4 regions of the Nocardiopsis sp. NPDC006938 genome follow, and region 2 is predicted to be linked to each of the others. Evidence: riboswitches for the same ligand, from Rfam matches in the RefSeq annotation. Region 2 holds a riboswitch; each other region holds the start of a gene.
The links. Region 2 has a riboswitch for thiamine pyrophosphate ahead of thiC (phosphomethylpyrimidine synthase ThiC). Riboswitches for the same ligand answer to the same signal wherever they lie in the genome.

Region 1 (3,922 bases), on a different contig from region 2:
GCTCTGGCTCGCCTTCGTCCGGCGCAAGGAGGACCACCACCAGGCCGAGGGCGACATCTCTCACTACCAGGCGCTCAGCACGGCCCTGGCCGCCACCGTCGGCGTCGGCAACATCGCCGGTGTCGGCCTGGCCATCGGGATCGGCGGGCCCGGCGCGCTGTTCTGGATGTGGCTCACGGGCCTCGCGGGCATGGCCACCAAGTACAGCGAAGCCCTTCTGGGCGTCAAGTACCGGGTCAAGGACGAGAAGGGCGAGCAGGCCGGCGGCCCGATGTACTACCTCCGCAACGGGCTGCCCGGCCGGTTCGGGTACTTCCTCGGCGGCGCCTTCGCGATCTTCGGCGCCATCGCCGCGTTCGGCATCGGCAACGGCACCCAGGCCGAGGCCGTGTCCAGCTCCCTCAACAACGTGACCGGCGTCGACCAGCGGATCATCGGCGTGGTCCTGATGGTGCTCGTCGCCATCGTCATCCTTGGCGGGATCAAGAGCATCGGCCGCTTCGCCTCCGCGATCGTGCCGTTCATGATCATCGGGTTCATCTTCATGAACCTGCTGGTGCTGATGATCAACTGGGAGCAGATCCTCCCCGCCTTCGTGCTCGTCTTCACCGACGCCTTCACCGGCACCTCGGCCGCCGGCGGATTCGCGGGCGCCGGCCTGATGCTGGTCATCCGCACGGGTGTGGCCCGGGGCATCTTCTCCAACGAGTCCGGCCTGGGCACGGGCGCCATCGCGGCGGCCTCCGCCAAGACCACGCAGCCGGTCCGCCAGGCCATGGTGTCGATGACGCAGACCTTCATCGACACCATCATCATGGTGACCCTGACCGCGCTGATGATCATCACCTCTGGCCTGTGGAACGCGAACGTGAGCGCCGGGTTCGACCCCGACGACAAGGGCGTGCTGCTCACCTCGGGTTCGATGGAGCAGGGCCTGTCCATGCTCAGCCCGGCCCTGGGCACCTTCGGCGTCGTCTTCATCGCCTGCGCCGTCGCGGTCTTCGCCTACACGACGATCCTGGGCTGGTCGTACTACGGCGAGCGCTGCATGGTCTACCTGGCCCAGGGCAGGCGCACCCTGGTCCTGCCGTACCGCCTGCTCTTCATCGCCGTCGTGTACGTCGGAGCGACGGCCAGCGTCGAGTCGGTCTGGCTCTTCAGCGACATCGCCAACGGGTTGATGGCGCTGCCCAACCTCGTGGGTCTGATCCTGTTGTCGCCGGTCGTGGTGGCGGAGACCCGCAAGTTCTTCGGCCACCCGCAGTGGCGCAACCCCGACGTGATCATGGACGACGTCAGCAAGTAGTCCGCGTGCGGCCCGGGACGGCGTCCCGGGGCCACGACGAGGGGGACCGGCCGCGACTGCCGGTCCCCCTTCGCGTTGCCGGGCGGCTACCACCAGGCGTGGAAGTGGTGCACCGGCCCCTGCCCGCCGCCCGCGTCGATCTCGTCGGCGCGGCGCAGGGCCTCGGTGAGGTAGGCCTTGGCGTCGGCCACGGCCGTCACCGCGTCCGGCCGCTGCGGCAGCAGGGCCGCGATCGACGAGGACAGGGTGCAGCCGGTGCCGTGGGTGTTGCGGGTGTCCACCCGCCCCGCACGGAACTCGACGGGCTCGCCGACCCCGTCGACCAGCAGGTCGACGCTCTCAGCGCCCGGCAGGTGCCCGCCCTTGAGCAGGACCCGGCGGGGGCCGAGCCCGAGCAGGCGCTCGGCCTGGTCGCGCATCTCCCCGAGGGTGGTGGCCTCGGCCTCGCCGAGCAGGTCGGCCGCCTCGGGGAGGTTGGGGGTGAGCAGGTCGGCGCGGGGCAACAGGACGCTCCGCAGCGCCTCGATGGCCGACCGTTCCAGGAGGCGGTCGCCGCTCTTGGCCACCATCACCGGGTCCACGACCACGTTCGGGAGCCGGTGGCGGTCCACGGCGGCCGCGACGGCCTCGGTGACCTCGGACGTGGACAGCATGCCCACCTTGACCGCGTGCACGGTCGCGTCGGTGAACAGGGTGTCCATCTGGTCGGTGACGAACGACGCGGGGACACCGTGCACTCCGGTGACCCCGCGTGTGGACTGGGCGGTCAACGCCGTCACCACGGTCATCCCGAAGACCCCGTGGGCGGAGAACGCCTTCAGGTCGGCCTGGACGCCCGCGCCTCCGCTGGGGTCGCTTCCGGCGATGGACACGACGTTGTACGCGCTCATTGGCGTTCCTTCGCTAGTACGAACTAGGGCAGGTTCGACGGGTGTGCTCTCAGCCGGAAGGACGCTTCCGGCACCCCGCGCCGCCGGGGCCTCGCGGCCCCGGCATCGGTATTGGTTTGTGGTGGTTCCGACTGTAGTGGACGGTTCGCAGGAGCGGACCGGGGGCTCTAGACGGAGACGTCCTGACGGGCCTCCACCCGCTGCTGGGCGAGCTTGCGCTGTTCCCAGACGATCATGCCGACGACCACCACGAAGCCGCCGACCGCGAAGGCGAGCGTCACGGGGACGTCGGTCATCGGCAGCAGGTCGCGGTTCTCGTCCTGCCACGGCCACAGGGCGCGCAGCGAACCGGCCATGAGACCGGTGAGCACCACCAGGGTGATGTGGTGGTGGTTCTCCAGCAGGAACTGGAGCACCTTCACGAACAGCGCCAGACCGGTGATCATGCCCAGCACGAAGACGGTGATGTAGGGCAGGTCGGCGGCGCGCAGGGCGGCCATGGTGGGCTCGTACAGGCCCAGGGTCAGCAGGATGAACGACCCTGACAAGCCGGGCAGGACCAGCGCGCAGATCGCGACGGCCGCCGCGAAGAAGACCACCACGGGGTGGGTGGGCAGGTTGGCTCCGGGCAGGCCGGTGAGGAGGAACGCGAGTACGGCGAACACCAGCGCGACCGCGTAGTGCCAGGCCTTCCACTTCTTGCCCGCGCCGGTGTAGGGAATCCACAGGCAGGCCAGGACCAGGCCGAAGAAGAGCGCGTAGGCGTACTGCGCGTACACCTCGACCAGCGGGGCGAGGAAGACCGCGGCCAGGATGAGCGCGACGGCCATGCCGATCAGGGCGGGGACGAGCACCGGCCAGTCGACCTGGCGGAACTGCTCCTGGGCCCGCTCCTTGCCCTTGCCCCGGGGGACGTCGGTGACGTAGCGCTTGATGCCGCTGACCACGTGGCCCGCGCCGCCGATCAGCTTGTCGTAGAGGCCGACCATCAGCGCGACGGTGCCGCCGCTGATGCCGGGAAGGGCCTCGGAGGTGCCGACGGCCCCGCCGCGCACCGCGTTGAAGATGTAGGAGCCTACTGACTTGGCCATGTTGTCGGGCGCGGGCCCGGGAGAGTCCCGGGACGCGGCGCCGTCCTCCGTCCTGATGGGGCCGCCGACACGGTGTCGATGCCGGTCGGCGGTGTCAAAGGGGTGCTGTGTCGCGCGGGTCGCGGGGGCGACCTCCACCGGTTCGACGCCCCGGCCCGCGCTGATGTGTGCCGCCCGGGCCGTGCGATGGGGGAGGAGAGCCGACAGGCCCCGGGCCGGGCAGTGCCGATTCTAGCGGCGCCGGGCGGGGCCGAGACGTCCGAGCGCCCTGATATTCGGGGTTTTGGTCAGGTATTCGCCCGTCAGGTCCGGAGTCCGAAAACAGAACGTGACAGGCGGCCCCGAACCCCGTCTCAGTTCCGGCGCGACGCCGACAGCGGAGCGAGCGGGACGGCGGGCGCGGCGGGGTCCTCCCCGGCCACCGACGCGGCCCACCGGTAGTCCTGCTTCCCCACCGCCGTACGCCGCACCCGGTCCACGAAGTGCACGGTCCGGGGCACCTTGAACCCCGCCAGGCGCACGCGGCAGTGCGCCCTCAACGCGCCCTCGTCGGGGGCCGAACCCGAGGCCAGCGAGACCAGGGCCGTCACCCTCTGCCCGAGCCGCTCGTCGGGGGCGGGCACCACGATCACGTC
Region 2 (3,922 bases):
CACCGGCACCGTGGTGAACCTGGAGGAGCGCAGGACCGAGACCCTGCGCCCCACCAACGGTTCCGGTGAGGTGGAGCTGCTCGACGCCGACCTGGCCCTGGCCGAGGGACAGGTCTCCGGGTACGCGGAGCAGGCCCGCGTGCGGTCGCTGCTGTTGCGCGGCCTGGAACGCTGGGCGCCCATGGCGCTGGGTCCCATGGGGGCGCTCGCCGTCCTGGCGGGGCTGCTCGGGGCCTGGCGGTCCCGTTCCCCGGCCGCGGAGGAGGACGGCGGGCCGGTGCCGGAGGCGGGGGGCGACGCGCCACCGGTCGCGAAAACCGGGTGACGAACCGGCGGAGGGGCGGTCATGATCGCACCGAACCGTTCCTCCGCATCCCCCGGAGACGCCGTGCCCACGGACCCAGCTCCCGCCGCCCCGCGCCCTCCGGCGGTACGCCGCCTGAGGGCGGCCGTCCTGCTCGGCGCGATCCTGCTCTCGTCGATGGGGGACGAGGTGGTGTTGGTCGCGGCGATCCTCCGGTTGGCCGAGACGGGGAACGCCCTGTGGGTCACCGCGCTGCTCACCGCCCAGATCGGCCCGCTGATCCTGCTCGCGCCCCTGGCCGGGGTCGTGCTGGACCGCTTCGACACGGGTCGGGTACTGGTGCTGTCCTGCGTGGGGCAGGGTCTGGCCATCCTCCCGGCGCTGTGGTTCCCCCACCCGGGGGCCCTGGTCCTGTGCGTGCTGGCGGTCAGCTCCCTGGCGGCCTTCGCCAACCCGGCGATCCTCACCCTCCTGCCGAGCGCGGCCGGTGAGCTCGCCCCGGTGCGCGCCCACGCCCTGTTCGAGGGGGTACGGGCCTCGGCCACGGTGCTCGGCCCGCTCACCGGCGGAGTGCTGGTCGGCCTCTTCGGGGTCGCCCCGGCCCTCCTGCTGGACGCGGTGAGCTTCTTCGCGGCGGCCACCGCGTTCCTGCTCCTGGGCGTGCGGCGCCCGGTCGCCCGGGCTCCGGGGCCCCTGTGGGCGGGCGCCCTCGACGGAGCCCGCCACCTGGCGCGCGCCCGGTTGTTCCGGGTCCTGCTGCCGGTCCTCCTGGTGGCCGTGGCGGCCACCTCCACCACCAACGTGGCGATGGTGTTCGTGGTGCGGGAGGTCATGGGGCACGGGGCCGGGATCTTCGGTGCGCTCACAGCGGGCTGGGGGGCGGGACTCCTGGCCGGTGCGCTGTCCGTGTCGCTGCTGCGCCCGGCACCGACCGGGCGGGCCGTGGCCCTGGCCGCGGCCCTGGTGGGCGCGGCGCTGGCACTGTGGGCGGCCTTCCCCGCCCTGGGAGTGGCCGCGCTGTGCGTGGTCGCGGCCGGGGCGGGCAACTCCGCCTTCAACGTCCTGCTCAGGTCGGTGGTGCACCGGCACACGCCCGAACCCCTGCTCGGCCGGGCCCACGCGCTCATGGGATCGCTCGTCAACGGCGGGTTCGTCGCGGGTTTCCTCGTGGCCGGGTGGTTCGCCGCCGACCACCCCCGGGAGCTGTTGGCCGCCGCCGGGTCGGTCGCCCTGCTCACCGGGCTGCTCGGCGCGCTGGCCCTGCGCCTCACCGGTGCCGACGGCGGGTCGGACGGGTCGGACGGGACGGGCGGGGGCTGCGGGAACGACGGCGCGCACGGGGAGGACCGGGGGCGGATCACGTAGGATTCCCCCCATGTGCGGTCGTTATGCCCAGTCCCGGAACGTGCACCAGCTCCAGTTGGCCTTCGCCCTTCCCGAGGAGGCCCGGGAACAGGAGGACGACCCGCGTTCCTGGCCCCCGCTGGAGGAACTCGACCCGGACTACAACATCTCGCCGGGCCGCCCCGTGTACGCCGTGCTCGGACCGCCGCCGCGCGGGGAGGGCACCGGTGCGCCGGGCCCGCGCACCCTGCACACGATGCGCTGGGGCCTGGTCCCCTCGTGGGCCAAGGACCGCAACGTCGGCTACCGGATGATCAACGCCCGCAGCGAGACCGTCGCGGACAAGCCCGCCTTCCGCACCGCCTACCGGAGCCGCCGCTGCCTCATCCCCGCCGACGCCTACTACGAGTGGCAGCTCCTCAACAAGGACGGCACCGCCGAGGCCAGCACCTCGCCCGCCACCGACCCGCAGCACCGCAGGCGCAAGGCCAAGGCGGCCAAGAAGCCGTTCTCCGTCCACTACGCCGGGGACGAACCCCTCGCCATGGCCGGGATCTTCGAGCGCTGGCGCGACCCCGAGGTCGACGACGAGCGGGACCCCGCCGCCTGGGTCTGGAGCTGCGCGGTCATCACCACCGAGGCCGCGCCCGAGCTCGCGCACATCCACGAGCGCATGCCCGTCGTGGTGCCTCGCGAGGACTGGGCCGCCTGGCTCGACCCGTCCAGCGGCCCCGACCGACTGGCCCGGGTGCTGCACGAGACCCCGGTGGAACGGTTCGCCGTCGACGAGGTCTCCACCGAGGTCAACAGCATCAAGAACAACGGCCCCGACCTGCTGGAACCGACCGCGGGCGACGGAGCCGACCAGCTGGAGACACTCTTCTGACCCCCGGAGGCCTGGACAGGCCCGGGGACGTCCTGTGTATGGTGTGCGAGGCCACGGGGGAGTGCTTTCCCCGGCCCGGGGCACCGTGATCGAGGTGTCCCGGCACGTTCGACGTGCGCACATGTGAATACGCAACGCGGGAGCTCGCGCCATGGCGGGCTGAGAGGGCGACTCGACGGTGTCGCCGACCGCAGAACCTGTTCGGGTAATTCCGACGTAGGGAGGCATGCCATGACGGCTATCGACGGTCGTGACGTTTCCACCACCGACGAGCACCGGGTGACCACAGGTCCCATCATGGGATCTCGCAAGGTCCACGAGGAGATCACCACCCCCGAGGGCACCACCCTCCGCGTCCCCCGCCGCCGGGTGGATCTCAGCAACGGCAGCCACTTCGATCTGTACGACACCTCCGGCCCCTACACCGACGACCACGCCGACATCGACGTCCACCGGGGGCTGCCGCGCACCCGTGAGAGCTGGGCGCTCGACCCCGTGAACGGCGCGGTCACCCAACTGGCCCACGCCAGGGCCGGAACCATCACCCCCGAGATGCGGTTCGTGGCCGCCCGCGAGGGCGCCGAACCCGAGTTCGTCCGCGACGAGGTGGCCATCGGCCGCGCCGTCATCCCGGTCAACCGCAACCACCCCGAGTCCGAACCGACCATCATCGGCAAGAACTTCCTCGTGAAGATCAACGCCAACATCGGCAACTCCGCGGTCACCTCGTCGGTACCCGAGGAGGTCGAGAAGATGGTGTGGGCCACCCGCTGGGGCGCCGACACCGTGATGGACCTGTCGACCGGCAAGCGCATCCACGAGACCCGGGAACGCATCGTCCGCAACTCCCCGGTACCCATCGGCACCGTGCCGATCTACCAGGCGCTGGAGAAGGTCGACGGCGACCCCACCCGGCTCACCTGGGAGATCTACCGGGAGACCATCATCGAGCAGGCCGAACAGGGTGTGGACTACATGACCGTCCACGCGGGCGTCCTGCTCAGGTACGTACCGCTGGCCGCCCGCCGCGTCACCGGCATCGTCTCGCGCGGCGGCTCCATCATGGCCGCCTGGTGCCTGGCCCACCACCGGGAGAGCTTCCTCTACACCCACTTCGAGGAGCTGTGCGAGATCTTCCGCCGGTACGACGTCACGTTCTCGCTCGGTGACGGCCTGCGCCCCGGCTCCATCGCCGACGCCAACGACGAGGCGCAGTTCGCCGAGCTGCGCACCCTGGGCGAGCTGACCCACATCGCCCGCTCCCACGACGTCCAGGTGATGATCGAGGGCCCCGGCCACGTGCCGATGGACAAGATCCGGGAGAACGTGCGCCTGGAGGAGGAGCTGTGCGGTGAGGCGCCCTTCTACACGCTCGGCCCCCTGGCCAC
Region 3 (3,922 bases), on a different contig from region 2:
CGGTGTCGCGCCGCGCGGTCAGGCGGGCCCGCAGCGCGCTCGCCGCGGCGCGGGGGTCCTCGGCCTCGGTGATGGCGCGGACCACGACCACCCGGGCGGCTCCGGCGTCGAGCACCCGGTCCACGTTGTCCAGGTCGATGCCGCCGATCGCGAACCAGGGACGGTCCGAACCCAGGGCCGCGGCGCGTTCGACCAGTTCCAGACCGGCCGCCGGACGCCCCGGCTTGGTCGGGGTCGCCCAGGTCGGGCCCACGCAGAAGTAGTCGCTCCCCGGCTCTTGCGCCGAGCGCGCGGCGGCCACGGGGTCGTTGTTGGAGCGCCCGATCACCGGGTCGGCGCCGATCACGTCGCGCGCCAGGGGCACCGGGAGGTCGCGCTGGCCCAGGTGCAGCACGTCGGCGCGCACCGCCCGGGCGATGTCGGCGCGGTCGTTGACGGCGAGCAGGGCGCCGTGGCGCTCGCACACCTCCCGAAGGACCTCCAGTGCGGCCAGTTCGTCGCGGGCCTCCAGCCCCTTGTGCCGGAGCTGGATGATGTCCACGCCCCCGGCCAGGGCGGCGTCCGCGAACTCCGCGAGATCACCGCTCCCGGTCCGGGCGTCGGTGCACAGGTACAGAAGGGATGCGTCCAGGCGCTCGCGCAGGCTGGTTCCGTGGCTCGTCCTCACGGCCCCCACCCTAGCCAACGGCCCGGGGCCGCCACCGTGCGGTGCGTGCCTCCGGGCCGTGCGGGGTGTCAGAAGGCCAGGCCCTGGGCCCGGCGGCGGACCTCCGTGCCCCGGTTCTCGCGCATCGCCTGGATCGGCGTGCCCGGCAGGGTGTCGTCCGGGGTGAACAGCCAGCGCAGGGCCTCCTCGGTGGAGAAACCGGCGTCGGTGAGCAGCACGATGGTGCCCGGGAGGCCCTTGACCAGGTCCTCGCCGTCCAGGAAGGCGGCGGGGATGGAGAGCTCACCGCCGCGCACCACGCCCATCAGGCGGTTCTCGCGGATGAGGGTCTTGATGCGGTTGGGGCTCACGCCCAGCGGCGCGGCCGCCTCACGCAGGGTCAGCCATTCGCCGACGAGTTCGTCGAGTTCACGATCGCTTTGTGTCACCTCACCAATCTGCCACACCCGACCGGGCGCCGGTGACCGTCGCGCCCCGTGCGGGCTTCCTGCCTGGGAGATCCCCGCCACGGCGGGCCCGGACGGGCTGATCTAGGATGGGGCCGAACAGACACGTCCCGCGGGAGCCGGGTGGACCCGGCTGAGAGGGAGGCTCGCCGCCTCCGACCGCACGAACCTGATCCGGGTCATGCCGGCGAAGGGAGTGGAACACGGCGCCGTGCGCAACGACGAGGTTCCCCCACAGAAGACGATTCATCCCACCAGTGGCGTGGTCGTGGTCGGCGGCGGCGTCGTCGGCCGGGTCACCGCCTGGCGCGCGGCCCAGCGCGGCCTGACCGTCACCCTGGTCGAACCCGACCCCGTGACCGCGCCCTCCTCCGCCCGGGCCGCCTCCGCCGTCGCCGCGGGGATGCTCACCCCCGCCACCGAGGCGGTCTTCGGCGAGGAGGAGCTGATGGAGTTCGGGGTGCGCTCGGCGCGCCTGTACGACGACTTCGTCGCCGAACTCCAGGAGGCCAGCGGGGTGGACGTCGGCCACCGCCGCACCGGCACCCTGCTGGTCGCCTTCGACCGCGACGACCTGGCGGTCCTGACCGACCTGCACGCCCTCCAGCGACGCCTGGGCATCCCCACAGAGCGGTTGACCAGCCGTGAGTGCCGACGCCTCGAACCCACGCTCGCGCCCGGGGTGCGCGGCGGGGTACTGGCTCCCGAGGACCACTCGGTGAACCCGCGTTCCCTGCTGCTCGCCCTGGCCCGGGCCGGAGAGGGCGCGGGCGTGCGCGAGCTCCCCGGGCGTGTGGAGGAAGTCTCCTCCCCCGGCCCCGGTGGCGCGCGTCTGGGCGTGCGGCTGGCCGACGGCGCCGAACTCCCCGCCGACCAGGTGGTGCTCGCCGCAGGGTGCTGGGGCGACCGTGTGCGGGTGCCCGAACCGGTGGTGCCGCCGCTGCGCCCGGTCAAGGGGCAGCTGCTGCGCGCCCGGGTGCCCGCCGGGGAGCCCCCGCTGGTCACCCGCACCGTTCGCGGTCTGGTCCGCGGGTTCCCCGTCTACCTGGTGCCCCGTGCCGACGGCGAGGTCGTCGTGGGGGCCACCCAGGAGGAGCTGGGCCACGACACCTCGCTGACCGTGGGCGGGCTCTGGCAGGTCCTGCGGGACGCCCGCGAACTCGTCCCCGGGGTGAGCGAGCTGGAGGTCGTGGAGACCTGTGTGGGTCTGCGGCCCGGCTCCCCCGACAACGAACCCCTCCTGGGCCCCACCCGGGTCCCGGGACTCCACCTGGCCGCCGGACACTTCCGGCACGGGGTCCTGCTGGCCCCGGTGACCGGCGAGGTCATGGCCGAGGCCCTCACCACCGGCGCGCTCCCCTCGTACGCGCGCCGGTTCTCAGCCGGCAGAAGAACGTGGGAGTAGCAGTGGAACTGATCATCAACGGACAGGCGCGGGACAGCGCGGCGAGCACCGTGGACGGGGTCGTGCGCGCCCTCACCGGAGCCGGGGAGGGCGCCGTCCCCGGGGGGATCGCCGTCGCCGTCAACGACGAGGTGGTGCGCCGCACCGCCTGGACCGGCACCGCGCTGTCGCCCGGCGACCGCGTGGACGTGCTCACCGCGGTACAGGGAGGCTGAACCATGACGCAGACCACCGAGGCGCCGACAGCCGGGGACCACACGGGCGGGGACCCGCTGGTCATCGCGGGGGTCCCCTTCGGTTCCCGCCTCATCACCGGCACGGGGGGAGCGCCCTCCCTGGAGGTCCTGGAAGAGGCGCTCCTGGCGTCGGGGACCGAGCTGACCACCGTGGCCATGCGCCGGATCACCCCGGGCACCCAGGGGTCGGTGTGGGACGTCCTGGACCGCAACGGCATCCGCCCGCTGCCCAACACCGCCGGATGCTTCACCGCCGTGGACGCCGTGCGCACCGCCAGGCTGGGCCGCGAGGCCCTGGGAACCGACTGGGTGAAGCTGGAGGTGGTCGCCGACGAGCACACCCTGCTGCCCGACCCGGTGGAGCTGCTCGACGCCGCCGAAGCGCTGGTCGACGACGGTTTCACGGTTCTGCCGTACACCAACGACGACCCCGTGCTGGCCCGCCGCCTGGAACAGCTGGGCTGCGCCGCCGTGATGCCGCTGGCCGCGCCGATCGGTTCGGGGCTGGGCATCCGCAACCCGCACAACCTGGAGCTGATCGTCGAGCGGTCGAGCGTCCCGGTGATCGTCGACGCGGGTATCGGCACCGCCAGCGACGCCGCCCTGGCCATGGAGCTGGGGTGCGACGCGGTGTTGTTGGCCACGGCCGTGACCCGCGCCCAGGACCCGGTGCGGATGGCGTCGGCGATGCGCGACGCCGTGCGCGCCGGGCGCGGCGCGCGGCTGGCCGGGCGCATCCCGGTCCGCCGCCACGCCAGGGCCTCCAGCCCCGACGTGGTCTGAGCCCAAACGGACCGGACCGCCGTCGCGGGCCGCGTCGGGGGGCGGACCCGGCACCCGGCGCCTCCGCCTGCGGCGACGCGCCCGCGAGGCGCCCTCCGTCACGACACCGACACGCGGCGTGACCTTCGGGTTTGGTCCCGTCCCCTACCGTGGGAGGGGTGCGTGTGCCGTGAGCGGCACCGCACCTCCAGACCGCCCAGGCGCGGGACGCCCCGAACCGACCCTCCGGTCGGCCTCCACGACGGTGGACACGGGGGCCGCCGCGACCGTGAACCGCGGGGCGGAACCGACACCGGCTTCCGCTAGGGTGTCGGATCGACACCAGGTGTCGGGTACGCGCCACCGGCCGCGAACGCCCGCGCTCCCCGCAGCAAGGACACAACTC
Region 4 (3,922 bases), on a different contig from region 2:
CGGAACCGGCGCGACGGGTGACATGGGGGGCACCGACGGCGCGGGTGAGACCGACGGTTCGGACGGTGTGGGTGGGACCAGCGGTACGGGTAGCACCGGGGAGACGAGTGGTACTGAAGGGGCGGGAGAGACAAGTGGTACGGGCGAGACGGGTGGAACGGGGGACACCGGCGCGACGAGCGGTACGGAAGGCTCGGGCGGTACCGACGGCACCGGAGGCACGAGCGGCACCGGAGGCACGAGCGGCACCGGGGGCACGAGCGGTACCGGTGGCGAAGGGGACATGAGCGGTACCGGAGGTGACGACGGTACGTAGGGCCTGAAACGAAGGCGCTCCGCTCCGCCCGTCGTCCAGTGTCCTCCGAGGCATCCGGGGCCTTCGCGGGGCCGCTCCCCCCTGAGCCCTCCTGGCCGCCTGACTCGGGCCGCCAGCCCCCGGACACCGCGTCACTGCGCGGAGTTCGCCTGACGGGCGCCGGTGGGGCGGCCCGCTGACGAGAGGGCGTCCGGTGGCCGCTCGCGGAGGTGCCCCCGTGCCGCCGCGGCTCCGGACGGCTGTCCCGCACGGCTGTCCCGGGGCGGGCATCCCCGCCGGGGTCCGCGCGGGAGAGCGCGGGCGGGCCGCCGTCCCTGTCCGTACCGTCACCCGGTTCTCACATTCCGTGGCGGAAGGCCTTGACAGGTCTAGACCACTCTTGCTTAGGTGACGTCACCCCCCGCGGCGCGCGGTCGGACGCCGCGCCGCACCCTAGGAGTGTGATCACGTGATCCGACGTCTCCTGAGCCAGTTGGCCGCGCTCGGCGCGCTCGCGGCTGTGCTCGTCGTCCTTCCCGCCACCGTCGCGCAGGCCGCGGCCGTCTGCGCGACCGGCTGGAGCCCGTCCGCCGTCTACAACGGCGGCGGCCAGGTCTCCTACGAGGGCCGCAACTACACCGCCAAGTGGTGGACACAGAACGAGCGACCCGGAACGTCGGACGTCTGGGCCGACCAGGGGCCCTGCGGCGACGGCGGGGGCGGCGAGCAGCCCGCCCCCAGTGACTTCGTCGTCAGCGAGGCCCAGTTCAACCAGATGTTCCCGAACCGGAACCCCTTCTACACCTACGCCGGGCTCACCGACGCCCTGAGCTCCTACCCGGGCTTCACCAACACCGGCAGCGTCGAGGTGCAGCGGCGCGAGGCCGCCGCCTTCCTGGCCAACGTCAGCCACGAGACCGGCGGGCTGGTGTACATCAAGGAGATCAACGAGGACAACTACCCGCACTACTGTGACTGGAACCAGCCCTTCGGCTGCCCGGCCGGACAGGACGCCTACTACGGCAAGGGTCCGATCCAGCTGAGTTGGAACTACAACTACAAGGCCGCCGGTGACGCCCTCGGCATCGACCTGCTGAACAACCCGTACCTGGTGGAGCAGGACGCGGCCATCGCGTGGCGGACCGGCCTCTGGTTCTGGAACACCCAGTCCGGCGCCGGGACGATGTCGGGGCACACCGCCATCGTCGACGGTCACGGCTTCGGTGAGTCGATCCGCTCCATCAACGGCTCCATCGAGTGCAACGGCGGCAACCCCGAACAGGTCCAGAGCCGCATCAACACGTTCACGCACTTCACCCAGATCCTCGGGACCACCACGGGGTCGAACCTGAGCTGCTGACCTCGGGGCGCCCCCGGCGCCCGAGGAGGCCCTCGTCGGGGGCGCGGTCGGCGGTCACCGTCGCACGCGCCCCCGCTGGTGTGCCGGGAAGGACTTCATTGTTCGTCCTGTTTGCCCCATAATGGAGGCAATCCGACAGGGGAGCGCGTGAGCGCTGAGAGTGCGGCACCAGGCCGCAGACCCTTACACACCTGATCTGGGTCATGCCAGCGAAGGAAGTCGTAGGAAACCGTCACCGCGCGTGCGCCTTCCGCGCGCGCCCGGTCGGCGCTCTTGGCCACACGGCCCCTCGTCACACCGACGAAGGGACGTCAACCACCTATGAGTACAGCAAGCGACCGCGAGACCGGGCCCGGCACCGCCGACGAGCCGGGCGGCTTCGTCCAGGGGGTCCTGGCCGGGCTCAGGAGCTGGCGCACCGTCGACATCGTCGTGGCCTCCGTCATCGGCGTGGCGGTCGGCGTCGTCTTCTGGCTGTGGAACATCGTCTGGTCGGTCACCACGCCGCTGTTCGTCGCCTTTCCGCCCGGGCAGGCCGTCGTCTACGGCATGTGGATGATCTCCGGCGTGCTCGGCGGCCTCATCATCAGGAAGCCCGGCGCGGCCCTGCTCACCTCGATCGCCGCGGCCTCGGTCTCGGCGGTGCTGGGCACCCAGTGGGGGGTCATGGTGATCCTCGACGGAACCCTCCAGGGGCTGCTGCCCGAACTGGTCTTCCTCGCCTTCGCCTACCGGCGCTGGAACACGGGTGTGGCCGTGCTGGCCGCCGCGGTCGCCGGGATCTCCCCGGCCGTGCGCGACAACATCGCCTACAACGTGACCTGGCCGATCGAGTACCAGATCACCTACGGCGTGATCGTCGTGCTGAGTTCGGCCGTCATCGCGGGGGTGGGCGCGCGCCTGCTCACCACCGCGCTGGCCAGGGCGGGCGCGCTCGCCCCCTTCCCCTCGGCCCGGGGCTGACCCCGTGACCCGACCCGACACGCGCGGGGCCCGCGTCGAACTGTCCGGCTGGGGCTGGAGGCACTCCGGCCGCGGCACCCACGCCCTGCGCGGGGTGGACCTGATCATCGAACCGGGGGAGCGGGTCCTGCTGCTCGGCGCCTCCGGCGCGGGCAAGTCCACCCTGCTGCACTCCCTGGCCGGACTCACCGGCGAGGACGGTGCCATCAGCGGGGAGCGGGAGGGCTCGCTACTGGTGGACGGCGTTCCGGCCGACCGTGGTCGCGGCGGCACCGGGCTGGTCAGCCAGGACCCCGAGACCCAGCTGGTGATGGCCCGGGCCGGGGACGACGTCGCCTTCGGCCTGGAGAACCTCGGGGTGGAACGGGACCTCATCTGGCCGAGGGTCGAGCGCGCCCTGGGGGAGGTCGGTTTCCCCTACGGACTCCGCCACTCCACCGGCGCCCTGTCCGGAGGCGAGAAACAGCGTCTCGTGATCGCGGGCGCGCTGGCCATGCGGCCGCGCCTGCTGCTGCTGGACGAACCCACCGCCAACCTCGACCCGGCCGGGGCCGCGCTCGTCCGCGACCTGCTGTCGCGCCTGCTCGCCGAGACCGAGGCCACCCTCGTCCTGGTCGAACACCGGGTGGCCGACGTCGTCGACCTGGTGGACCGGGTCGTGGTGGTCGAACCCGGCGGCGGCGTGATCGCCGACGGCGCCCCGCACCTCGTGTTCGCCGAACACGGCCGGTCGTTGGCCGACCAGGGGGTGTGGATTCCGGGGAACGAGCCCGTGCCCGAGCTCACCCCCGGCCCCGGGGGAGCACCCCTGCTGGAGACCGTCGACGTCGCCGCGCGCACGCCCTTCCAGGTGGGAGTGCGCGCGGCCCCCCGGCGCACGGTACTCGACCACGTGAACGTCGCCCTGGCCGCCGGGACCGCCACCGCTCTGACCGGACCCAACGGCGCGGGCAAGTCCACGCTCCTCACCATGCTGGCCGGGCTCTCGCGCCCGCACCGGGGACAGGTCCTGCCGCGCGGCCCGCTGGCCGCCGCCGACCGCCGTCCGCTCGTACGCTGGCCCGCCCGGCGCCTGGCCCGCCACGTGGGCACGGTGTTCCAGCACGCCGAGGACCAGTTCGTCACGGCCACGGTCCGCGACGAACTCCGGTTCGCGCCCCTGCGCGCGGGGATGGGCGAGGCGGAGACGGACGCCTGGGTGGGCGAGCTGATGGAACGGCTGCGTCTGACCCGTCTGGCCGAGGTGCACCCGTACACGCTCTCGGGGGGAGAGAAGCGCCGGTTGTCGGTGGCGACCGCCCTGA

Region 1: another riboswitch for thiamine pyrophosphate. It lies ahead of thiD (bifunctional hydroxymethylpyrimidine kinase/phosphomethylpyrimidine kinase); the one in region 2 lies ahead of thiC (phosphomethylpyrimidine synthase ThiC).
Region 3: another riboswitch for thiamine pyrophosphate. It lies ahead of thiO (glycine oxidase ThiO); the one in region 2 lies ahead of thiC (phosphomethylpyrimidine synthase ThiC).
Region 4: another riboswitch for thiamine pyrophosphate. It lies ahead of ACFYL4_RS18515 (ECF transporter S component); the one in region 2 lies ahead of thiC (phosphomethylpyrimidine synthase ThiC).

The regions. Positions count from the first base shown of each region.
Region 1 covers NZ_JBIAGA010000001.1:461,150-465,071, reverse strand. Annotated here, with positions in the region: gene ACFYL4_RS02060 (alanine/glycine:cation symporter family protein) at 1-1,306, shown strand, start outside; gene thiD (bifunctional hydroxymethylpyrimidine kinase/phosphomethylpyrimidine kinase) at 1,393-2,196, opposite strand; TPP riboswitch at 2,185-2,284, opposite strand; gene ACFYL4_RS02050 (DUF368 domain-containing protein) at 2,364-3,287, opposite strand; gene ACFYL4_RS02045 (acyl-CoA synthetase) at 3,641-3,922, opposite strand, start outside.
Region 2 covers NZ_JBIAGA010000002.1:319,193-323,114, forward strand. Annotated here, with positions in the region: gene ACFYL4_RS04350 (DUF3068 domain-containing protein) at 1-325, shown strand, start outside; gene ACFYL4_RS04355 (MFS transporter) at 389-1,669, shown strand; gene ACFYL4_RS04360 (SOS response-associated peptidase) at 1,680-2,534, shown strand; TPP riboswitch at 2,661-2,776, shown strand; gene thiC (phosphomethylpyrimidine synthase ThiC) at 2,766-3,922, shown strand, end outside.
Region 3 covers NZ_JBIAGA010000022.1:6,270-10,191, forward strand. Annotated here, with positions in the region: gene thiE (thiamine phosphate synthase) at 1-667, opposite strand, end outside; gene ACFYL4_RS24615 (Rv2175c family DNA-binding protein) at 736-1,095, opposite strand; TPP riboswitch at 1,217-1,326, shown strand; gene thiO (glycine oxidase ThiO) at 1,295-2,518, shown strand; gene thiS (sulfur carrier protein ThiS) at 2,521-2,733, shown strand; gene ACFYL4_RS24630 (thiazole synthase) at 2,737-3,537, shown strand.
Region 4 covers NZ_JBIAGA010000012.1:64,597-68,518, forward strand. Annotated here, with positions in the region: gene ACFYL4_RS18505 (transglycosylase domain-containing protein) at 1-316, shown strand, start outside; gene ACFYL4_RS18510 (glycoside hydrolase family 19 protein) at 765-1,655, shown strand; TPP riboswitch at 1,783-1,890, shown strand; gene ACFYL4_RS18515 (ECF transporter S component) at 1,977-2,618, shown strand; gene ACFYL4_RS18520 (ABC transporter ATP-binding protein) at 2,623-3,922, shown strand, end outside.